Regions from separate parts of the Williamsia sp. Leaf354 genome, predicted to be linked through region 1. Evidence: predicted binding sites of a transcription regulator. Region 1 holds the regulator's gene; each other region holds the start of a gene.

The links. Region 1 encodes LexA, which represses DNA repair genes until DNA is damaged. Its sites were predicted from a motif close to CGAACANNTGTTCG; they were not measured.
Region 2: a site for LexA is predicted at 3,619-3,632, ahead of ASG12_RS05795 (DUF222 domain-containing protein). Genes of this name have one in related genera too.
Region 3: a site for LexA is predicted at 3,866-3,879, ahead of ASG12_RS18945 (HNH endonuclease signature motif containing protein). Genes of this name have one in related genera too.
Region 4: a site for LexA is predicted at 2,342-2,355, ahead of ASG12_RS18310 (HNH endonuclease signature motif containing protein). Genes of this name have one in related genera too.

Annotation. Positions count from the first base shown of each region.
Region 1 covers NZ_LMPL01000002.1:481,641-487,414, reverse strand. The annotation lists gene ASG12_RS10345 (putative PEP-binding protein) at 1-619, shown strand, start outside; gene ASG12_RS10340 (SDR family NAD(P)-dependent oxidoreductase) at 636-1,499, opposite strand; gene lexA (transcriptional repressor LexA) at 1,584-2,264, opposite strand; gene ASG12_RS22090 (LysM peptidoglycan-binding domain-containing protein) at 2,467-2,958, shown strand; gene nrdR (transcriptional regulator NrdR) at 3,082-3,582, shown strand; gene hrpA (ATP-dependent RNA helicase HrpA) at 3,520-5,774, opposite strand, start outside.
Region 2 covers NZ_LMPL01000001.1:1,195,114-1,200,887, reverse strand. The annotation lists gene ASG12_RS05815 (ATP-dependent Clp protease ATP-binding subunit) at 1-16, opposite strand, end outside; gene ASG12_RS05810 (winged helix-turn-helix transcriptional regulator) at 233-625, opposite strand; gene ASG12_RS05805 (SDR family oxidoreductase) at 753-1,607, shown strand; gene ASG12_RS05800 (class I SAM-dependent methyltransferase) at 1,676-2,293, shown strand; gene ASG12_RS05795 (DUF222 domain-containing protein) at 2,290-3,546, opposite strand; gene ASG12_RS05790 (hypothetical protein) at 3,743-4,273, opposite strand; gene ASG12_RS05785 (alpha/beta fold hydrolase) at 4,279-5,166, opposite strand; gene ASG12_RS05780 (anthrone oxygenase family protein) at 5,174-5,650, opposite strand; gene ASG12_RS05775 (AraC family transcriptional regulator) at 5,723-5,774, shown strand, end outside.
Region 3 covers NZ_LMPL01000005.1:503,543-509,316, reverse strand. The annotation lists gene ASG12_RS18960 (BTAD domain-containing putative transcriptional regulator) at 1-643, shown strand, start outside; gene ASG12_RS18955 (ABC transporter permease) at 640-1,464, opposite strand; gene ASG12_RS18950 (ATP-binding cassette domain-containing protein) at 1,461-2,465, opposite strand; gene ASG12_RS18945 (HNH endonuclease signature motif containing protein) at 2,607-3,857, opposite strand; gene ASG12_RS18940 (LCP family protein) at 4,409-5,593, shown strand; gene ASG12_RS22175 (LuxR C-terminal-related transcriptional regulator) at 5,597-5,774, opposite strand, start outside.
Region 4 covers NZ_LMPL01000005.1:342,410-348,183, reverse strand. The annotation lists gene ASG12_RS18320 (acyl-CoA dehydrogenase family protein) at 1-137, shown strand, start outside; gene mmsB (3-hydroxyisobutyrate dehydrogenase) at 134-1,003, shown strand; gene ASG12_RS18310 (HNH endonuclease signature motif containing protein) at 1,165-2,337, opposite strand; gene ASG12_RS18305 (MarR family winged helix-turn-helix transcriptional regulator) at 2,594-3,097, opposite strand; gene ASG12_RS18300 (uracil-DNA glycosylase) at 3,130-3,837, opposite strand; gene helR (RNA polymerase recycling motor ATPase HelR) at 3,868-5,774, opposite strand, start outside.

The sequences.
Region 1 (5,774 bases):
CGGTGTGCGCGGTCTGCGGGTGGCGTTCGGCAACCCGGGTCTGCTCGATCGGCAGCTCGACGCCATCGCGGCCGCCGCCGAGGCCACCGGCTCGTCCCCGTGGGTGATGGCCCCGATGGTGGCCACCGCGACCGAGGCGCGTGACTTCGCGGCGAAGGTGCGTGCCCGGGGCCTCATCGCCGGGGTGATGATCGAGATCCCCTCGGCCGCACTGCTCGCGCCGTCGATCCTCGCCGAGGTCGACTTCGTGTCGATCGGCACCAACGACCTCACGCAGTACACGATGGCGGCCGACCGCATGTCGGCCGAACTGGCCTACCTCACCGACCCGTGGCAGCCCGCCGTCCTCGCACTGATCAACATGGTCGCCTCAGCGGGTTCGGCGACCGGCAAGTCCGTCGGCGTGTGTGGTGAGGCCGCCGCCGACCCGTTGCTCGCCTGTGTGCTGGTGGGCATGGGCGCCACGTCACTGTCGAGCGCACCCGCGGCCGCCGCGGGGGTGGGTGCGGCGCTGGGTCAGGTGAGCACTGCGCAGTGCCGGGCCGCGGCGCAGGCGGCGCTGGCCACCGCAGATCCGGCAGACGCACGGGCCGCCGCGGCGGCGGCCCTGCACGCCTGACGGCGACCGGTCGGGCTCACCGCCGGTGAGCCCGGTCCTCCACCTCACGCACGAGGCCGATCATGGTCGGATCACGGTGCAGGGCGGCATCCGACAGCGGGTTGACGATCCCGCGCAGGGCGGACACCGGGATCCACCGGCGTGGCACCTGGATGCGCGGTGACCGGGCCTCGATCCCGTCGGCTACCGCCAGCCCGACGCGTCGGGGCTTGATCGGCGTGAGCAGCGGACGTGGGAAGGCCCGCTTGATCAGCGCGGTGGCCAGCTGGTCTTTGCCGAAGGCGACGTCGGCGATGGGGGTCGCGACCCATCCGGGGTAGAGCACCCCGGCCGTCGCGCCGTGGGCCGCGAGCTCGCTGCGCAACGCGCGTCCAATCTGCTCGACGGCGGCTTTCGATGCCGCGTAGGGCGCGTTCACCATCCCGTTGAGGTAGGCGTATGTCGACGAGGTGACGAGGACATGCCCCCGGGAGTCGATGATGTGGGGGAGTGCCGCCCGCACCGTGTTCCACACACCCATCAGGTTGACGCCGATGACGCGCTCGAACACGCCGTCGGCCACGCTGGCCACGGTGTCGGCCGAATCTCCGCTGGAGATACCGGCATTGGCGAACACCACGTCGATCCGTCCCCATCGCGCAACGGCACGATCGACCGCGTCGGACAGGTCTGCGGGGACCGTGACGTCGGCGCGTGCCGCGAGCACGCGGTCGGGATCGAGTCCGCGGACGGCGTCGTCGACCGCCGCCTGGACCAGGTCGAGTGCGACCACCCGGGCACCGCGACGATGCACCTCACGGACGACCTCTCGCCCGATGCCGCCCGCGGCGCCGGTCACGATGACCACCGCCCCGTCCAGGACCAATCGCTGCGTGCCCATCACTTCTCCTGTCGTCCGCCGAACGGGGAGCTCAGTGTGACACGCGGCGTGGTCAGATGGGATCTGCGGGGTGTGTGCAGTCGATCAGAGGCGACGCATGACGGTGACGACCTTGCCAAGGATGGCCGCCTCGTCTCCCGGGATGGGGTCGAACTGCGGGTTGTGGGGCATCAGCCACACGTGTCCGTCGGTGCGCTTGAAGGTCTTCACCGTGGCCTCGCCGTCGATCATCGCCGCGACGATGTCGCCGTTGTCGGCGACGTTCTGCTGGCGGACTACCACCCAGTCGCCGTCGCAGATGGCGGCGTCGATCATCGACTCACCGACCACCCGGAGCAGGAAGAGCGCACCGTCGCCGACGAGTTCGCGGGGGAGTGGGAAGACCTCCTCGACGGCCTCCTCGGCGAGGATGGGCCCGCCGGCCGCGATCCGGCCGAGGACCGGGACGAAGGTCGGGGTCGGCAGCGAGAGTGCATCCGACCCCCCGCCGTCACCGGGATCGGCGTCCTGGACGTTGACCGCGCGGGGGCGGTTCGCGTCGCGTTTGAGGAAGCCCTTGCGCTCCAGTGTGCGGAGCTGATGGGCGACCGACGAGGTGGAGTTGAGGCCGACCGCGTCGCCGATCTCGCGGATGCTCGGGGGATAGCCGCGCTCGCGGACCGACGCACGGATGACCTCGAGCACCTTCGCCTGCCGAGGCGTCAGATCGGCCTCGCTGATCGGGCCGTCGGCGAAGTCGGTGGTGGTGACGGTGGTGTCGGACACGGTGTCCCTCCTGTCGCGGCCCGCTCCCGACCGGTCTGTTCGAACGGTTCGGATGACGCGCGGACCTGCTGTCACCTGGGACAGTAGTGCAGCAGATAACAACTTTCAAACATTTGTTCGACCGTGTCGGGACATTGTCGGAGGTGCGTGATACAAATCGAACACACGTTCACTCGAACGTCTGGTCGATGAGGAGCACGTCATGAATCAGACTCTCACGCGTCACAGCAGCACCACCGCACACGCGGGTCACCGGCCCGCCGGAGCCACGGTCGAGCGCGCGCCGCGTCCGGCGCCGCGCCCCGTGCCCGCACGCCGCCGCCCCTCGGGTCGGCCGGTCGCGGCGCGCCCCGCGGGCGTCGTGTGCGCCGACGGACGCCGCCACGCACCGGTGTCGCGCCGGCCCGCCCCCATCGGATGGGGCGCGGCCATCGTCGCCGGCATCGCCCTCGCGATCGCGGTGTGGGCGGTCGTCATCGGTGGGGCGGCCGCCACCGACTCGACGGCCGCGCCGATCGCCGGTACCTCGGTGGTCCACGTCCGTGGCGGGGAGTCGCTGGGCGAGCTCGCGCAGCGCGTCGCCCCGGACCGGTCGACGTCGGCGGTCGTCGCCGACATCAGGGAGCTCAACCACATGAGCGGATCGGCCCTCACCGCGGGCCAACCGCTGCTCGCACCGCTCTACCGGAACTGACCGGTGTGTGACGCTCGACCCGGGTCGGTATCCTCGCGACCGTGGGTCCACATCGGACCCTGTGACGCCCCGGGGTCCGTCCTCGACGCGCGTCGCCCGCGGATCAGGTTCGAGGACACGTCGATGCACTGCCCCTTCTGCAAGCACGAGGACACCCGAGTGGTCGACTCGCGTGTTGCCGACGAGGGTCAGGCCATCCGCCGCCGCCGTTCGTGCTCGAACTGCGGCCGTCGGTTCACCACGGTGGAGAGCGCGGTGCTCGCTGTCGTGAAGCGCAACGGGGTGACCGAGCCGTTCAGCCGCGAGAAGGTGATGCTCGGCGTCCGTCGCGCGTGCCAGGGCCGTGCCGTCGACGAGGACCGGTTGCGGCTGCTGGCCCAGCAGGTCGAGGACGCCGTCCGTGCCTCGAGTTCGGCCGAGATCCCCAGCAACGAGGTGGGATTGGCGATCCTCGGGCCGCTGCGTGAACTCGACGAGGTCGCCTACCTGCGCTTCGCCTCGGTCTACCGGTCGTTCGAGTCCGTCGACGACTTCCAGCGCGAGATCGACGACCTGCGGTCGTCACCGTCGCGCGCCGCCACCGCCTCCGTCGGCTCCGCGGGCGAGGCCGTCGATCGCACGTAGGATCCGCTGCTCCGACACCGGATAGGCGGGCCGGATGCGCTCGGCGAACAGCCCGATGCGCAGTTCCTCCACCATCCAGTGGATCTGCTCCCCGAGCGTGACACGCCGTGCCGGCGTCGCTCTCTCGACCACCTCGGCCCACCTGTCGAGGACGCGGTCCAACGATTCCATCGCCCGGGCGTCGGTCGCCGACGCAGCGGGCAGGCGCGCCGATCGCACGAGGATGGCGTCGAGATACACCGCGACACGCGCGCGGTGCTCGGCGTCGGTGGCGGCGATGAACCCGTCGAACACGAGATCGTCGAGCTGGCGCGTGATGTCGGCGACGGCAGCTCCCGAGCGGAGGCGGTCGAGTTCCGCCCGTATCGGAGCGACGCGAATCAGCACGTCGGCCGCGGTTGCCAGTGCGGCGTGGGCGACCGCCGGGGTGTCACGGGCAACCGACGCCCGGAGCGCCGCGAACGCGGCGGGGTCGCGCACCGTGCCGGTCGACCCCGTGAGATCGCCGATGGCCGCCCGTGTGCAGTCACGCAGCAGGTCCTCGGTCGAGCGGTAGGGACTCTGCGACAACGCCAACCGCGCCGCGACGGGTAGCCGGCCGGTGGCCGAGGGCTTGAGGACGGGGATCGAGATCTCGAGCAGCCGTCGGATGGCCCGGTGGGTCTGCAGGTCGGCCTCGGCGGCGGTGGTCGCGACCGCCCGCACGACACCGCCGTCGACCACCAGCAGGCACGGATGGCTCGTGACCTGCTGACCGGCGACGGTTTCCACGACCGACGGTGCGATGGTCCCGATGGTGGCGGCCGTCCACTCGGTGATCGGCGGCGGCGCAGGTGCGGCGGACGCACCGCCCCGGGACGTCGAGACACCACGCCGCGGCGCCGCGGGCGCCGATCCCCCGACGGCGTCGCGCAGCTCGGCGAGCGACTCGGCGGTGGCGACCACCGATCCGTCGTTGGCGACCGCGGCATAGGTCATGCGCAGATGGCGGGGCAACGTGGTCGGGTCGAAATCGTTCGGCGACACCGCGACACCGGTCTGGCGACTCACCTCACGCGCCAGACCGACGGCGACCGGTTCGCTGCGCGGGGTGAGTGCGGCCATGGCCGCAGCCCCGACATCGGCGGCGGGACCGAGCCGCCTGCGCACCGATTTGGGGAGGCTCCGCACCATCGCCACGGCCAGCTCGGTGCGCAGTCCGGGGACCAGCCAGTCGAAGCCCGACGGACGGACCCGCGGCAGCAGGGCGAGGGGGATGTGGACGGTGACCCCGTCGCGTTCGGCGCCGGGCGAGAACTGATAGGTCAGATCGAGGTGCGCCTCGCCCTGCTGCCACCGGTCGGGGAACTCCGTCGCCGAGACCGCGTCGGTGTCGGCGACCGTGTCGGGGGTGAGGTCGAGCAGTTCGGGGTCCCCGCGGCGCGCGGACTTCCACCAGGTGTCGAAATGGGCCGCCGACACGACCTCTCGACCTATGCGTTGGTCGTAGAAGTCGAAGAGCTGGTCGTCGTCGATGACGAGGTCGCCGCGGCGCGCACGGTGCTCGAGGTCACGGGCGTCCTCGAGCAGGGCCCGGTTGCGGTCGAAGAAGGGGTGTCGGGAGCGCCAGTCACCCTCGACCAGCGCGTGCCGGATGAACAGGTCCCGCGATGTCTCGGGATCGACCCGGCCGAACGGGACCGCGCGGTGCGCGACGAGGGGTACGCCGTAGAGCGTGACGCGCTCGTAGGCCATCGCCGAACCCCGCTTCGACGACCAGTGCGGCTCACTGTACGAACGTTTCACCAGCGGTCCGGCGATCTTCTCGGCCCACTCGGGTTCGATGCCCGCGACCGTGCGCGCGAACAACCGCGAGGTCTCCACCACCTCACCGGCCATCACGAAACGCGGCGGCTTCTTGGCCAGCGGCGACCCCGGGAACACCACGAACCGGGTTCCGCGGGCGCCGAGGAACTCGCGGGTGTCGCCGTCGCGGACGCCGATGTGTCCGAGCAACCCGGCGAGCAGTGACTGGTGCACCGCGGTGGGCGACGCGTCGGAGGTGTTGGGTGTCCATCCCTTGTCGGCGGTGATGCGTTCGAGTTGTCGCACCAGCTCCCGCCATTCGCGGATCCGGAGCCAGTGCAGGAACTCGCGTTCACACCGCTTGCGGAACTGGTTGTTCGACAGCTCATCCCGCATCTGTTCGAGGT
Region 2 (5,774 bases), on a different contig from region 1:
TGAACCGTTCGAACATTGTTCTCCCTTACGTACCTCGGCCGACCAGGTGTGATGCGGATACAACTCACCCGTCGGAAGCCTTGTCACCACTGTAGTGGGCGCCTGTCGGTGCCACCGGGGATGTGTCACCGAGGGTGTGGACAGCCCCTCGGTGGAAGTGGTGTCTGATGTGTCAACGCCGCAGGTGAGGCGGGTGTTTCGGCAGGCGATACGCCGACAGCGAACGAGCCTCTCACCGATCCGGATCGGTGTCGTAGCGGTCGCGGGCGGCCATCACCTGCGGCACCGCGCCCTCGACCTGCTCGACCAACGATCGCACCGACACCGACACCGCGCGGCCCAGGTCGGTGAGCGAGTACTCGACGCGCGGCGGGATGCTCTGCAGCACCGTGCGCGTGACGAACCCGTCGCGCTCCAGGGTCTGCAGCGTCTGCGACAGCATGCGTTCGCTCACCCCGTCGACCCGGCGACGCAGGGCGTTGAACCGGTAGTCGCCCTCGCTCAACGCCAACAGCGCGAGCAGGCCCCAGCGGCCGGTGAGGTTCTGGAGGACGTCGCGGGAACCGCAGTTGCGCGCGAAGACATCGGCCTCGAGAGAGGCGTCGGGGACGTCGGGCGCTGACATGTACGAGAGCATACCCCTGATCGTGCTGTGCATGCGTTGATGTTTGCACTGCGGATTAGTAAGTGCTATCACTGACGTCAGCGCCGGGACGTCCGGCGACGCCACCACCAGTCGGAGAAGAGAAGTCATGACCACCTATGCGGTGACCGGAGCGACCGGTCAGCTCGGTTCGTTGTCCATCGAGGCCCTCCTCGAGCGGGGTGTCGCAGCCGGCGACATCGTCGCCGTCGTGCGCGACGCGGCGAAGGCCTCGCCCCTGGCCGATCGCGGCGTCACCGTCCGTGTCGCCGACTACTCCGACCGCGGGGCGCTCACCGCGGCGTTCGCCGGCGTCGACCGCCTGCTGTTCGTCTCCGGATCCGAGGTCGGGTCGCGCATCGCGCAGCACACCACGGTCGTCGAGGCCGCCGTGGCCGCGAAGGTCGGCCTGGTGGCGTACACGAGCGTGCTCAAGGCCGACGCCAGCGGACTGCAGCTGGCGCACGAGCACATCGCCACGGAGAAGGTCCTCGCCGAGAGCGGTCTCGACCACATCCTGTTGCGCAACGGGTGGTACTCGGAGAACTACACCGCGTCGCTGCAGCCGACGCTCGAGGGCGGCGTGCTCTACGGAGCGGCCGGTGACGGCAAGGTCGCGCCGGCGACCCGGGCCGACTATGCGGGCGCGAGTGCCGCCGCGTTGATCGCCGGCGAGCCCAAGGTCTACGAACTCGGCGGCTCCGAGCACCTCACCTACGCCGACATCGCCGCGGTGCTGGCCGAGGTGTCGGGGAAACCCGTTCGCTACCAGGATCTCCCGGAGGCGGACTACGCCGCGGCCCTCACCTCGGCCGGGGTTCCCGAACCGATGCCCGCCGTCCTCGCCGACTCCGACGCCGGTATCGCCCGGGGCGACCTCGACACGCCGTCGACCGATCTCGCCGATCTCCTCGGTCGTCCCAGCACACCGTTCGTCGACGTCATCCGGTCCGCACTGGCGTGACGTGGGCGGCGTCGCCGCGCGCGTAGGCTCCGAACTGATCAGGCGGACGACCAACGGGCCGGAGTGAGATGACGTCGAGCACGGTTCCCGAGCGCGACCGGTGGAACTACAACACCCACTACTACCGCCTCACGGATTCGGCGGCGTCGGGCGACGCGCGGACCGCGCTCGACGTCGGGTGTGGGGAGGGGATGCTGGCTCGACGCCTACGACTCACCGTTCCGCGGGTCACGGGTATCGATCCTGACCCGTCGAGTATCGAGGCGGCGCGAGCGGTGTCCGAGGACATCGACTACATCTGCGGAGACCTGTTCGAGCATCCCTTCGAGCCCGAATCGTTCGATGTGGTGGCGTCTTTCGCTGCGCTGCACCATATGGACGCCCGGCGCGGCCTGAGCCGTCTCGCCGAGTTGGTACGGCCCGGCGGAACGCTCGTCGTGGTCAGTTGTGCACGGAGCGAGTTCCCGCGCGATCTCGTGATGGAGGGCGTCTCGTTCGTCGCCGCCCACATCCAGATCCGCCGCCACACCATGTGGGACCACGAGAGCCCCGTGGTGTGGCCGCCGCCGGCCAGCTATCGCGAGATGCGGAAACTGTCGGCGGAACTGTTGCCCGGCTCGCACTTTCGGCGCCATCTGCTCTTCCGCTACTCGATCGTGTGGCGCAAGCCGAACAGCGTGATCTAGGCAGCGTCGAGCAGTGCGCGCAGGTGTCGTTCGACGAGACTGACGGGCTGATCGTGGTGGCCCGGCGGTGCCGGCGCGCGCGAGACATGGCTGTGCCCGGTGGGTGTGGTGACGGTCGCGGCGTGGCGAGTGGTGTCGGTGTGGTCGGCGGTGGTCATCCGCCAACCGGGGTTCTGTTTGGCGCGGTTGTGATGCAGACACATCCCGCCACCATTGGCCGCTGAGGTGGCGCCGCCGTTCGCGTAGGGATCGGCATGGTCGTATTCGGCGATCGGGGCGTCGCAGTACGGGATCCCACACGATTGATCGCGGAAATCGAAGAACTGCTTGAGCCCGGCAGGGAACAGTCTCGCGGTGGACTCCATCGCCACCAAGGCCCCGCTCGACGGAGCCTTGAAGATCCGCCGCAACGTGGTGGCCGCATCGGCGTCGAGGCTGGTGGCCACCATCGCCCGCGCGGTGTCGGCGGGGATCGGGCCGTACCCGGTGACGTGCGCTGCCGCATCGCCATTGCCATTCCCGAGCAGCACCTCGTCGGACATCACGACGTTCACCGCCACCGGTAGAGCATCGACCGTCGCGGCGCCGGTGATCCGCTCGACGAGGGCGTCGGCCATCACCTGTGCATGGGTGCGGTCGTCGACACCGACGGTGGCATCGGCGTGTTTTCTCAACGCCGCGTACACCGAGATCCCCGACACCAACGGCAGCAACGCCGACAGGCGCACCATCCCGTCGGGCGCGGGTCGGGTCGACACCCTACGATCTTTCGCCGCCTGCGCGTGCCTGTCGACCACCGCCTGTGGATCGAGTTCGTAGGCGATCCGCTTCACCTCGGCATCGAGCGCTCGGTCGCCGACGCCTTCCAGCACGGCCGGATCGGCGCAGATCCTCCGGTCGATCTCGCCGCGATCACGCGGGGTGAGGTGTGCGGTCTCCCGCACGAGAATGGTCGCCCTCCACTCGGTGAGCGCACCGGAGGCCAACGCCGCACGGGTGTAGGGCATCTCGCGCATCAGCGCCCGCGCGAACCCGAGATACCGGCCACCGGCGGACCCCGATGCCTTACGTGCCAACGCCACCTCGGCGGCCAACCCACGACCCTGGCGCGCAACGGGCACACCCGCTGCGGACTCGGCCTCTCGGCGAAGTTCTTCGAGACGCATTGTCTCGACCGCCTGCGCCGCAGCGCATCCCGCCTTGATCGCCTCGAGAACGGCGATGCGATCGATCGATCGATTCTGTCTCGTCACCGGCCGCGGGGAGATCAGACAGCGAGGACAGGAAGGATTGCAGCGCAGCTGTTGTCGCTTCCCCATCCCCGTCGCTCATGTGTTCGATACTACCCGCCGCCACCGACAACGGCGACCGTCGCCCGACATCTGTGGACAACCGCCAGGACACGAATAGCCATTCTCCACAGGCACTTCCGGAAAATCCTATCGACACTCAGGCCCAATGACGGCGCAGGTCAGACATCGACAGCGCCACAGCAAGGCTCACGTCACTGCCCGCGAAACGCGAGGCGAGGTCCTCGGTCCACGACACACCCACGGCCACCGCCGAGACATCTGCACCCAACTGGGACAACGACCGGGCCATGTCGGGTAGCGAACCACCACCGATTGCAGCATCTTTCACCATCGCCACACGACAACCGGCGACGTCGGTGCCGACAGTCCGCGTGATGACCCGCTCACCATGCGCGCGGCGTCCGACCGCCCAGGGCAACCCGGTGTGCAGAGCGAGCGCCGCGGCGACGGCGATCCCCCCGACCTCGACACCGACGAGAACCTCGATGTCATCGGGCAACTGATCCGCCAGCAACGCCGCCACCCCGCGAAGGATGACGGGGTCGGCGTGGATGGCGTACTTGTCAACGGAGCCGATATCGCCCTCCAGGGCGGCGGGGAGGTCGAGGGTGGCGTTGATCCTCCGCGCCACATCGGAGCGGAGGGTCTCCGCCTCGTCTACCGACATCCCGTTCACAGCAGGACGCGCACCGCATCGGCGAAGAGGCTGGGCAGTTCCTGGGGCGGGTTGTGTCCGCAGTCGAGGCGGCGGACGTCGCGGAGGTCGGTGAAATGCGCGGCGTGGTCGCGGGAGGAGGCGGAGAGGGCCCCGATGGGATCCTCGGTGGCCTCGACGACGACGGTCGGTACGTCGATCGTTCCCAGACGCGCGATCTCGGCCTCGGTGGCGTCGTAGGCGGGGTCACCGTCGACGAGGCCATAGCGATGGCGGTAGGAGTGCACTACGACGTCGACGAAGTCGGGATTGTCGAAAGCCTCAGCAGATGAGGCGAACTCGGAGTCACCGAACCGCCACGTCGGCGACCACTCCGTCCACAGCAGTTGCGCGATCTCCGAGCGGTACTCGGCGAGCCCTGCCCGACCGCGTTCGGAGTGCAGGTAGTACTGGTACCAGGCGCGACGCTCGAGCGTGGGCGGTGCGGGGGTCGTCGCGGCGGCCGCGATGTCCTGCACGTTGTAGCCGCCGACCGTGATGAGCCCCGACACCGACTCGGGCCACAGCAGCGACACCAGACATGCGGCGCGACCTCCCCAGTCGTATCCCGCGACCAGCGGCCGGTCGAGCTCGAGGGCGCTGATGAGGTCGTGCAGATCGTGCGCGAGCGCCGCCTGCTGACCCGAGCGGATGGTGTCCGGCGACACGAACCGCGTGGGGCCGTATCCCCGCAGGTAAGGCACCACGACATCGGCGCCGACGTCGGTGAGGCGTTCGATGACATCGTCGAAGCTGCGCGGGCTGTACGGGAAGCCATGGGCGAGAACGACTGCGCGGCCTCCGGGGGCACCGTGTCGTTCGTAGGCGACATCGAGGACACCGGCCCGGATCTGTTCGGTGGGCATGACCCCACTATGCCCGGCCGGCCACCAGTCCTGTTGCGAGCACGACGAACCCCGCGGTGTGGAGCACCGCCCGCACGATGTTCCATCGCACCCAGGCCGCCTCGAACGCCGCCCGTGCGCTGTCCGCGTCGACGCCGGACGCCGCCAACCGGTCGTTGAGGGGGATGTTCGCCGCGATGGTGACGATCATCCCCGCGAGGTAGAGCACCGCCGCGGCGATGGCCCAGGGCCCGATCGCCTGCCCACGACTCATCCACGCCGCCGCCGCAGCGACCACCAGTCCCCCGAAGAAGAGCAGCAGGAACACCGGGTTGACGATCGCGACGTTGATCTTCTGCATCGCCGCCACCAGGGTGCGGTCGTCGGTGCGATGCAGACCGGGCATCACCGCGTAGGCGAAGGCGCAGAACAGGCCGGCGACGAGGCCGGAGGTCGTGACGCCGAGGACGAGGAGCGCGTCGGTGACGCGTGCTGTGGTGGCCATGGCATCGATTCCACCCGACCCGGACGGCACAGAACATGGTCTGACGAGCCGTGAACATGTTCAATCGTCCTCATGGACTCGATGTCGGGGCTGCTGGACGGCCCTCGTGCCCAGAGCGCGTTCC
Region 3 (5,774 bases), on a different contig from region 1:
GTGCAGCTTCATCGGCGTCGGGGAGATCGACCGTGGACGCGAGATCGTGGCCGAACTCTCCGATGGGTGGACGGTGGACCAACCTGTGCCGGCGGGCAGTGTCGAGGCGGTCGGGACGCTGATGATGGCCAGCGCCGAGGTGGCCCACGCCGGCGGTGATCCCGCGACGGCGGGGGCGATCGCGGTGCGCGTCCTCGACCAGGTTCTCGGCGGCATGGCGGGCGCGACATCGGACCCGACGATGCTTCTCGTCCTCAGCTCCGCGGTGACGATGGCGGCCGTGACCGGGAACGGTGGCGCCGCCCACGAGCGGCTCCCGTTGCTCGGCGACTTCGTGGCCGCACAGTTCGAACCGTCCGGCTACCAGGACATCCCGCAGATCGGCGCTTGCGCCGTCGCCTTCGCCACCGCCTTGACGAGCCACGACGCCGGATCGGTGACCGCGGCGCGGTTGCACCTGCTCGGCGTCCGTTCGCGCGCCCGCCTCGACTTCCCGATCCTCGACCACGCCGTCACCACGGCCCGGTCCCTGAGCGCGGTCGCGGCCGACGTCTGGGAGGAACTCGACACCGAGATCAGCAGGATGTCCCGACGGCACGCCGCCGAGACCATCCTGCAGACCATGCGTGGTGCTCTCGCCTAGGCGTTGCGCATGTACGCCCGGACGGTGAGCGGCGCGAACACCGCGACGAGGATGGCCGCGCCGAGCAGCGACCACAGCACGTGGATACCGATGTGACCGTTGTTGGTCAGCTCGCGCACCGACGTCACCAGGTTCGACACCGGGTTCACCTTCACGAACGCCTGCAGCCAGCCCGGCATCGTCTCGGGCTGCACGAAGGCGTTCGAGACGAAGGTCAACGGGAACAGGATCATCAGCGAGAAGCCCTGCACCGCAGAGGCCTTCTTCACCAGCATGCCCATCAGCGCCCAGATCCACGACACCGCGAAGCTGCAGATGATGACCAGGACGGTGGCGCCGATCAGGCCCAGCGGGTCGGGCCGCCAGCCCATCGCGATGCCGACCACGAACGTGATGACCGTGGCGATGAGGTATCGCACGACGTCGGCGAGCAGCGCGCCGGCCAGGGGCGCGGTCCGCGCTATCGGTAGCGACTTGAAGCGGTCGAACACGCCCTTGTTCATGTCCTCGCGGAGCTGGGTGCCGGTCACCACCGAGGTGGTGATCACGGTCTGGACGAGGATGCCCGGGATGATGATCGGAAGGTATTGCGACACACTGCCGGCGAGCGCGCCACCGAAGATGTAGGTGAACATCAACGTGAACACGACGGGCTGGAACACGACGTCGAACAACTGCTCCGGGTTGTGGCGGATCTTGAGCATTCCGCGGTAGCCCATGGTGAACGACTGACGGACTGTGTCGGCGAGTCCGACCGAACGCGGGGCCGACCGTGTGTCGCGCGATGCGACGGCGGGGCGATCGAGGGCCTGGGCGGTCATGCTGCGTCCTCCTCGGACTCGGTGGCGGAACCGGTTTCGGTGCCGTCGGCGGGCTTGCCGGTGATGGTCATGAACACCTCGTCGAGGCTGGGTTTGGCGACGGACAGTTCGCGGATCGCTATGTCGGCCGCCACCAGGGCGGTCATCACGTCCGACACCGCATCGGGTCGGGACAGGGGAACCGTGACGCGCCCGGCCTCGGGGCTCAGCGACCCCTTCTCCCCGGTGACCCGCTCGACGATCTCCAGCGCCGCAATGCAATCCGACGGCGACGTCGGACGGACCTGCAGGGTGTTGACGCCCACCGAGTCCTTCAATTCGTCGGCCGTGCCATCGGCGATCACTACTCCGCGGTCGATCACCGCGATCCGATCGGCGAGCTGATCGGCCTCGTCGAGGTACTGCGTCGTCAGCAACACCGTCGACCCGCCGGACACGAGGCGACGGATCGTCTCCCACATCTGGGCGCGGGTCCTCGGGTCGAGGCCGGTGGTGGGCTCGTCGAGGAACAGCAGCGGGGGAGCGGAGATCAGGCTGGCCGCGAGATCGAGCCGCCGTCGCATACCGCCGGAGAACTCGTTGAGCGGTCGGCTCGCGGCCTCTTCGAGCCCGAACTCCTCGAGCAGGTCGGAGGCGATGGTCCGCGTCTGTGCACGGGACTTGCCGAGCAGCCGCGCGAAGATGATGAGGTTCTCGCGAGCGGACAGGTCCTCGTCGACCGAGGCGTACTGACCGGTGACCCCGACCAACGACCGGACCGCCACAGGTTCGGCGACCACATCGTGGCCGAAGACCTGTGCCGATCCCGCATCGGGTCGCAGGAGGGTCGCGAGCATGCGGACGGTGGTGGTCTTGCCTGCGCCGTTAGGGCCCAGCACGCCGTACACCGATCCGGTGGGTACGACCAGGTCGACACCGTCGACCGCGCGGGTGTTGCCGAAATGCTTCACCAACCCGCGGGCCTCGATGGCCGGCGCGTCGGTGGTGCGAGGTGTTGTCATGCCGACGACTGTCCGCGACAGCTCTGTCGTGACGCTGTCGCGGACTGTCGTGGCCTGTCGCCCGGCCCCGATTCACCCTGTGGAGTTGTCAATGTTCGTAGCGCTCCCGCAGGTGTGCGGGGCGTTGGTTCTCTGACGGGGCTATGCCGCGGCCGGTTCCATCTCCGTCAAAGTTCTTCTGTTGTATGCGGGTAACGGAGTTCGGCGTGGGTAGGGGTGTCGGTCGTGGCCCATGACGATGTCCCAGCCTGCGGTGTGGACGGCGACGTGGCAGCGGCGACACAGGAGGCATCCGTTGTCGACGACGGTCTTGCCGCCGTCGGCGTAGTGGGTGATGTGGTGGACGTCGGTCCACGAGGCCGGGGCGCCGCACTTGATGCAGCATTGGTCTCTGGTGAGGATCACCTTGCGTGCCGCGCCGGTGAAGAGTCGCTTCTCGGCGGCGACGGAGACGGGTGCGCCGTTGAGGTCGACCCCGATCCCAAGGACTTTCGCGTCGCAGGCCAGGAGTCGTGCCGACAGGTCCGAGACCGGTCCGAGCCAGTTCAGGCGCGCGGGGTCCGGCGGGTCCGATCCCTCGAGCGGGATCGTGACGACCAACTCGGTGGACGCCGGACCTGACAGGGCCTCGGGTGCGAGTCCGCGGGTGCCGGCCTCGAGGAGCTGGGCGAACGCATCGGCCCGTCGCCGGCACGCCGTCCGCCGGTCGGGCGATCCGTCGGGTTCGGGGCGGGGACGTGACGCCGTGTCGAGGGCGGTGATGAGTCGTTCGCCGGTGACCGCGTCGAGGTCGAACTCGCCGCGTAGTCGGCCGTCGCCGGTCTGCGACCAGCCCAGTTCGTTGAGGGCGGGGTCTTCCGCGGCCGGTACCGCGGGAGGCTCGGCGGGTGAGTGGGCGATCGCCGCTGCGCGGGCGTCGTCGACGATCTCCGCGGGACTCTTTCCGGCGATCGCGGCCCCGATCAGCCGCTGCTCCAGGTTCGACACCACATCGGAATCGAGTGATTCGCCGGTGCGGCGCGCGACGTGTTCGATTCCGCGCGCGACCGCATCGAGATGTTCGGCCGACAGGTCACCGTCACGGGAGTGGCGAGCGAGCAGTGGCAGGACCTCCACGGCCCGTCCGAGCCGGATCAACCGTGACGCCACGGCCGGTGCGACACCGTTGGCGATCAACAGTTCTCGCAACGACATCCCGCAGTGTGTCGCGACCCCGACGCGCTCGGCCTGGGACGCCAACCGCGCCAGCATCCCATCGGCCACCGCCCGGAGAGCGACGGCGCCACGGATGGCGGCGACGATCTCGGAGTCGACATCGGCGACAACTGTTCCCTGTGAACCGAACTCGTCGACCACCAGGTCGACGAGTTCGATGAATGATCCCCCGGTCATGCTTCGACCGTACACACGTTCGAACACCGTCGCAAGGGCCAATTCTGCGAATTATGTTGATGCACATGCAGATTGCGTGTGGGCGACGCCCCCGATCACCACGCTAGCGGATGGCTCCGACAGGAATGGGCACGAGCACTGCGCCCATCCACAGGCTGTGGAGACGAAGTGCCCACTCGATCCGAACAACTGCCCGATCGATGCGAATAGTTGCCCGATCGACGCGGGGGTCGGGCGTGACCAGCGACCGCTACAGAATCGCCCGAAGCGTCTGTTTCGCAACGTATCCGGTGTTTGCGCGAGTCGCCGCCGTTCCATCCCTCCGATACATTCGGTGGTTCGCACGCGACCGACCCACTGGATCGGGCCACCTGATCGACAGTGGGACACCAGCCATGCCACCCGAGCGTTCACGCAGATACTCCGGCACCTCTCCGCACCGTCGTCACCTCGGTGACGCGCCGACCGAGGTCATCGCCCGGGTACCTCCGCGACACCACCGACGTCCGGCGCGACGTCCCGCACCGCCGCGGCGCTCCCGCCGTCGGCTCGTGCGTCCTCTCGTGGCTCTGGCCTCGGCCGCCGTGCTGCTCGGATCGGGGCTCGCCTGGGGCGAGGCACAACACATCGGCGGCGGGTTCCACACGTCCGATGTGCTCGCCGGGGCGCCGAAGTCGACGGGCAGCGCCGAGAACATCCTGCTGATCGGGCTGGACTCGCGCAAGGACCGCGACGGCAACGACCTGCCGGCGTCGGTGCTCTCCGCGTTGCACGCCGGCGACGGGGAGGAGGGCGGCTACAACACCAACACCCTGATCCTGGTGCACGTGCCCGCCGACGGTCAGCACATCGTGGCGTTCTCGATCCCGCGCGACGACTACGTCGCGGTGCACGGCATCGACGGGTACGACCACGCGAAGATCAAAGAGGCCTACGGCCTGATGAAGGCGCAGGCCGAACAGAAGCTCGCCGACGAGGGCGTCACCGACCAGGCGACGCTCGAGACCGACGGCCGCGATGCGGGTCGCGCCGAGACCCTGCAGACGGTGCGCGAACTCACCGGGGTGCCGATCGACCGGTTCGCCGAGGTCAGCCTCGTCGGGTTCTACGACATCGCCAAGGCCCTCGGCGGCGTGAAGGTGTGTCTCAATCATGCTGTGTCCGACAGCTATTCGGGCGCCCGCTTCAGCGCCGGGGTGCACACGCTGAACGCGTCGCAGGCGTTGGCGTTCGTCCGGCAGCGACACGGACTCGACAACGGCGACCTCGACCGCACCCACCGCCAGCAGGCGTTCCTGATCTCGGTGGCGCACTCACTGCAGTCGTCGGGCATCTTCGGCGACCTCGACAAACTCAATGCGCTGGTGACGGTGGCGCAGCGCGACATCGTGCTCTCATCGGGCTGGGACATCGTCGACTACGCGCACCGCATCGGCGACATCTCCGGTCAGAACCTTGCGTTCCGGACGCTGCCGGTGCTCCGGTACGACACCGTCGACAACCAGGACGTCAACATCGTCGACCCGGCCGCGATCCGCAGCCAGGTCCAGACCGCGTTCGGGATCACCCCGCCGCAACCGCCCGCGACCACCACCAGGCAGCTCGAATCCACCTCCGACACCTCGGGCAGCGACACCCCGAGCACCGACACGGCAGGCCAGGCGTCGCAGGATCCCGCTCCCGATCAGGGCGCGCCCGTCGTCAGCACGGCGTCGGGAGTGCCCTGCGTGAACTGACGGTCAGAGCTCGGTGATGTCGACGATGCCGTCCTGGAGAGCGCGGGCGAGCAGCGACGCCTTCGACGGCGCCGGGCGCCCCACGGCGGCGTACTTCGCGCGGATGCGCGTGATGTGAGTGTTGACAGTGGATTCGGAGATGTAGAGCCGCTTGCCGACGCCGACCTTGCTGTCGGCGAGA
Region 4 (5,774 bases), on a different contig from region 1:
ATGGCGGCTACGGGTACCTGCACGATTACGGGCTGGAGAAGATCGTCCGCGATCTGCGGGTGAACCGAATCCTCGAGGGAACCAACGAGATCATGCGCATGGTCATAGGCCGTGCCATCGCCAAGGAGAACCCATGACCACCATCGCGTTCCTCGGACTGGGCAACATGGGTGGACCCATGGCCGCCAATCTCGTCGCCGCCGGGCACACCGTCGCCGGATACGACCCGGTGCCCGCCGCGGCGGCCGCTGCCGCCGAGAACGGTGTCCTGCTCGCCGAGACCGCCGTCCAGGCCGTCGAACGGGCCGCGGTGGTGATCACGATGCTGCCCAGTGGTGCACTGGTGCGGTCGGCGTACGCGGAGATCCTCCCCGTCGCCCAGGACGGGGCGGTCTTCATCGACAGCTCCACCATCTCCGTCGACGACGCCCGTGACATGAACACCCTCGCCGCGGAATTCGGCTTCGCCCAGGTCGACGCCCCGGTCTCCGGTGGCGTGAAAGGCGCGGTCGCCGGAACCCTCGCCTTCATGGTCGGTGGAATCGACGACGCGTTCGCCGCCGCCTCACCCGTCCTCGAACCCATGGCGGGCAAGGTGATCCACTGCGGCGGTCCCGGAAGCGGCCAGGCGGCGAAGGTGTGCAACAACATGGTGCTCGCCGTGCAGCAGATCGTCGTCGGCGAGGCGTTCGTGCTGGCCGAGAAACTCGGACTGTCGGCGGAATCGTTGTTCGACGTGATCACCGGCGCCACCGGCAACTGCTGGTCGGTGCACACCAACTGTCCGGTACCCGGCCCGGTCCCCACGTCGCCCGCGAACAACGACTTCCGCCCAGGTTTCGCGACCGCCCTCATGCACAAGGACCTCGGTCTGGCCATGGACGCAGTCAGCTCCACCGGTGCCACCGCACCTCTGGGCACCCATGCCGCCGAGATCTATGCCGCATTCGCGGAGAGCAACGGCGGCAAGGACTTCAGCGCCATCATCGAGACCCTGCGCTGACCGCTGCGCAACGAGCGGGCCTGCGGTTCACACTGTGGAGTTGTCAATGTTCGTAGCGCTCCCGCTGCTGGGCGGGGCGTTGGGTCTATGACGGCGCTAGGCCGCCATCGGTTCCATGACGGTCAATGTTCTTCTGGTGTAGGCGGGTAGCGCGTTCCGTCTCAGGGGTGTCGGTCGTGGCCCATGACGATGTCCCAGCCTGCGGTGTGGACGGCGACGTGGCAGCGGCGACACAGGAGGCATCCGTTGTCGACGACGGTCGTGCCGCCGTCGGCGTAGTGGGTGATGTGGTGAACGTCGCACCATGCGGCGGGTGCTCCGCACTTGATGCAGCATCTGTCGCGAGCCAGAACGACTTTCCGTGCGTGCCCGGTGAAGGTGCGTTGTTCCGCTGCAACGCTGATGGGTGCGCCATTGAGGTCGACGCCGACACCCAACAGCTTCGCGTCACACCGCAACAATTTCGCCGTGAGATCACCGATGGGTCCCAGCCAGTTCAAGCGGGCCGGTTGGGGCCCCTGCAGAGGAACGGTGACGACCAGTTCGGTGGACGGCGGCCCCGACAACGCGTCCGGGGCGAGTCCGCGCGTGGCCAACTCCAACAACTGCCCGAACCCGTCGGCCCGTCGCTGTGCGGCTGATCGCTCGTCGGGTGTTCCGTCAGGTCGGGGTCGCGGCCTCGAAGCTCTGTCGATCGCGGTGATCAGTCGTTCGCCGGTCGCGACGTCGAGATCGAATGTGCCGTGGAGGCGTCCGTCGTCACCCTGGTGATATTGCATTTCGTTGTGCGCCGGGTCTTCGGCGATCGGGAGGTCAGGTTCCTCATCACGGGTGTGCGCGATCGCCACGGCGCGAGCATCGGCGATCATCTCCGTCGGTGTCGCGCCGGCAATGGCCTGCGCGATCAACCGCTGTTCGACGCCGGCGATCAGGTCGGACTCGACCGCTTCCCCGGTGCGGCGTGCGACGTGTTCGACTCCGCGGGCGACGGCATCGAGATGTTCAGCCGAGAGTGATCCGTCGCGGGCGTGGCGTGCGAGCAGGGACAGAGAGTGGCGGGCGCGCCCCAGCCTGATCATCCGCGATGCGACCGCGGGCGCGAGACCGTTGCGGCAGAGCAGTTCGCGCAGTGTGACGCCGCACCGCTTCGCTGTGCCCACGCGATCGGCCTGTGCGGTCAACCGCGCCACCAGGTCGTCGGCGACTGCGCGCAGAGCGACAGCCCCACGGATGGCGGCGACGATTTCTGCGTCGTCGTCACCGACGACGTTGTCTCGGCTCCCGAACTCGTCGATCAGACGGTCGGCAAGAGTGATGAATGATCCCCCGGTCATGCCCCGATCGTACATTCGTTCGAATGGGATCGCAAGAGTCAATGTTACGAATCATGTTGATAGACAGGTGATCTACGTGCGGGCGACGCCCCCGATCACCACGCTACCGAGGGGGTGCGACAGGAAAGGTTCGCGGCGGCGCGTTCATCCACAGGCCGGCTGAGGCACCTGCCCGATCGATCGCTTTACCTGCCCGATCGACGCAGACAAGTGCCCGATCGACGGTGGTGCCCAACCGCTCAGTCGGGCAACGGGATCAGAAATCGCCGGCCGAGCGGCGGAGTGTCTCGATGGCGTCGACGAGGGCACGCGACTGGTCAGCTGGGAGCCCGATGTCGGCGAAGACGTCGTCGTTGAGGGTGTTCGTGGCCTCTTCGACGGTGGAGCGCCCGATGTCGGTGATGCGCACGAGGGTGGTCCGCCCGTCGGTGGGGTGGGGGATTCGCTCGACGAGGCCGGCCGATTCGAGACGCCGGATGGCGTGGGTGACGCTGGTGACGTGCACCTGCAGTCGCACACTGGCTTTGGTGATGGGCAGCGCGCCGGTGCGGCTGAAGGCGAGCAGCCGCAGCAGTTCGAAGCGGGAGAAGCTCAGGTCGAACGGACGCAGTGCGGCCTCGACGCGCGCGAGCAGGATCTGGTGGGCGCGCATCACCGACGTGACGGCGACCATCCCGTCGGCGACGTCGCCCCATCCGGCGTTCGACCAGTTGTCGCGCGCCTTCGCTATCGGGTCGAAGGTGGGGCCGTCGGGGGACATGTCGTCATTCTCCCCGACGGCCCCGTCCGGCGTCACAACCCGGCGTAATCGGCTGCCTCACGCAACACGGCCTCGAGCATCGCCGGCGTGAGCCGACCGGTGAAGGTGTTCTGCTGGCTCACGTGATAGCTGCCGAACAGACGGAGCGGGGGCAGGCCGTCGCCGACGAGGTCGACCGACACGCCGTGACCGAACACCGGCCGCGGCGCGGGTATCGCGTAACCGTGCTCGCCCAGCGCGGTGAGAGCGGCCCGCCATCCGAAGGCGCCGAGCGACATCACCGACCGCACCGTCGGGGCGAGCAAGGTCAGTTCCGAGTCCGGCCAGTGCGAACACTCGTCGCGTTCGGCGGGTGTCGGCTTGTTCGCCGGGGGAGCGCAGTGCACCGGAGCGGTGATCCGTGTGCCGCGCAGGGTCAGTCCGTCGTCGGCGGAGACCGATGTCGGTTGGTTGGCGAGGCCCACCGCGTGCAGCGCCGCGAAGAGGACGTCCCCGCTGCGGTCGCCGGTGAACATCCGGCCCGTGCGATTGGCGCCGTGCGCCGCCGGTGCGAGTCCGATGATGAGGAACGCGGCGTCGGCCGGTCCGATGCCGGGTACCGGCCGGCCCCAATAGGTCTCGTCGGCGAAGGCGCGACGCTTCTCGCGGGCGACGCGCTCGCGCCACTCGACCAACCGCGGGCATGCCCGACACTGTGTGACGGCCTCATCGAGCGCCGCGAGGTCGCGAAAACGAGTCACACCCCGACGCTACGCCGCGCGGCAGCACTCTCAGGGTTCGCCGCTCACGATGACCAATCGCTGGGTCGCCCGGGTCATCGACACGTAGCGGTCGACCGCGCCGGTGATGCCGTCGCCGAACGACTCGGGTTCGACAAGCACCACCAGGTCGAACTCCAAGCCCTTGACCAGCTCCGGCGGCAACGATCGGACCCTCGCGGTCCCCGGGAACGTCGGGTCGCCGATGACGCAGGCGACGCCCGCCTCGTGCTCGGCCAGCCATGCGTCGATGATCGCGGACACGTCTCGACGAGGCCGGTGATCCACCGCGATGCCGTTGCGGCGGATCGAGGTCGGGACGTTCGCGTCGGGCAGCACTGCGAGGATCGTCGGCGCAGCGAGGTCCATCACCTCACCCGGGGTGCGGTAGTTGATGCGCAGCGATGCCGACTCGACGCGATCGAGACCGATCCGTCCGAGGCGCCGCTCCCAGCTCTCGGCGAACCCGCCGCGAGCCTGGGCCCGATCCCCGACGATCGTGAAACTCCCCGACGGACATCGGGAGACGAGCATCCGCCACTGAGCGTCGGTCAGCTCCTGCGCCTCGTCGACCACGATGTGCGCGAACGGGCCCGCCAACCGGTCGGGCTCGGCCGTCGGGCGGGCGGCCTCGTCGATGAGGACCTCGTGGAGATGACCACCGCGCAACATCGTCACCAGACTCGTGCTGTCACCGTCGCCGTCGGAGTCCCCGCCGTTGGTGTCCGCGCTGTCGGCGGCGATCAGGTCGTCGACCACGGCGGCCCTGCGCGCGCGTTCGGCCTCGATCGCGCCGCGTTGCGACAACCGACGCCGTGACGCCTCGGGATCGCCGAGCCGACGCCGCGCGGCGTCGAGCAGGGGGAGATCGGCGTCGGTCCACGGCCCGCCGGCCGTTCGTCGCACCGCGGCGAGCTCCTGCGCACCGAGCCACGGAGCGCACGCACGGAGGTATGCCGGCACCGACCACAGGTCGCCGACGAGATCGGCCGCCTCGATCATCGGCCACGCCCGCACGAGCGCCGAGGCCAGGTCGCGGTTGCGTTGCAACGACTTCCGTACCTCCGCAGGCGGCACGTCGTCGACGGCGGCCCCGACGATGTCGACCAGCGCATCCCAAATGCTGTCGTGCGCCTCGTTGTGCGGTGTGCCCCGCTCCACGGCGTCGAACGCTGCCGCCCAGTCCGACGCCCGAAGTCGGACATCGGCCCACTCGGTCTCGACCGTCATGGCAACGGTGGGTGGCTCCTCGTAGAACGCCACCGCGGACTCGACAGCGTCGAGCATCGGCAGCGACGACTTCACCGCGACGGCAACGGGATCGGACTCGACCTCGGCGTCGGCGCCCTCGGCGACCAGATCGCGCAGGGTCGCGGTCTGCACCCCTTCCTCGCCGAGGCTGGGCAGCACATCACCGATGTAGGCGAGATACGGATCGTGCGGACCGACGAAGAGCACGCCGCCACGATGATGGCCGAGCCGTGGATCGGAGTAGAGGAGATACGCCGTGCGATGCAGCGCCACCACGGTCTTGCCGGTGCCCGGCCCACCGTCGACGACGAGTGCGCCCCGCGACCCCGCGCGGATGATCGCGTCCTGATCGGCAGCGATCGTGCCCAGCACGTCGCGCATTCGCGGTGATCGGTCCGCGCCGAGACTCGCGATGAACGCGGACTGATCGTCGAGTGCCGGCTCCGGGTGACCACGCCCTGCACCGTCGGCGAGGAACACCTCGTCCCAGTAGTCGGTGACCTGGCCAAGCTCCCATCGGAATCGACGCCGTCGCGCCAGTCCCATCGGCCGGGCATGGGTGGCACCGAAGAACGGTTCGGCGGCGGGGGCGCGCCAATCGAGCAGCAGGGTCCGCCCCGACTCGTCGGTCAGTCCGAGCCGGCCGATGTACACCGGCTGTGGATCGT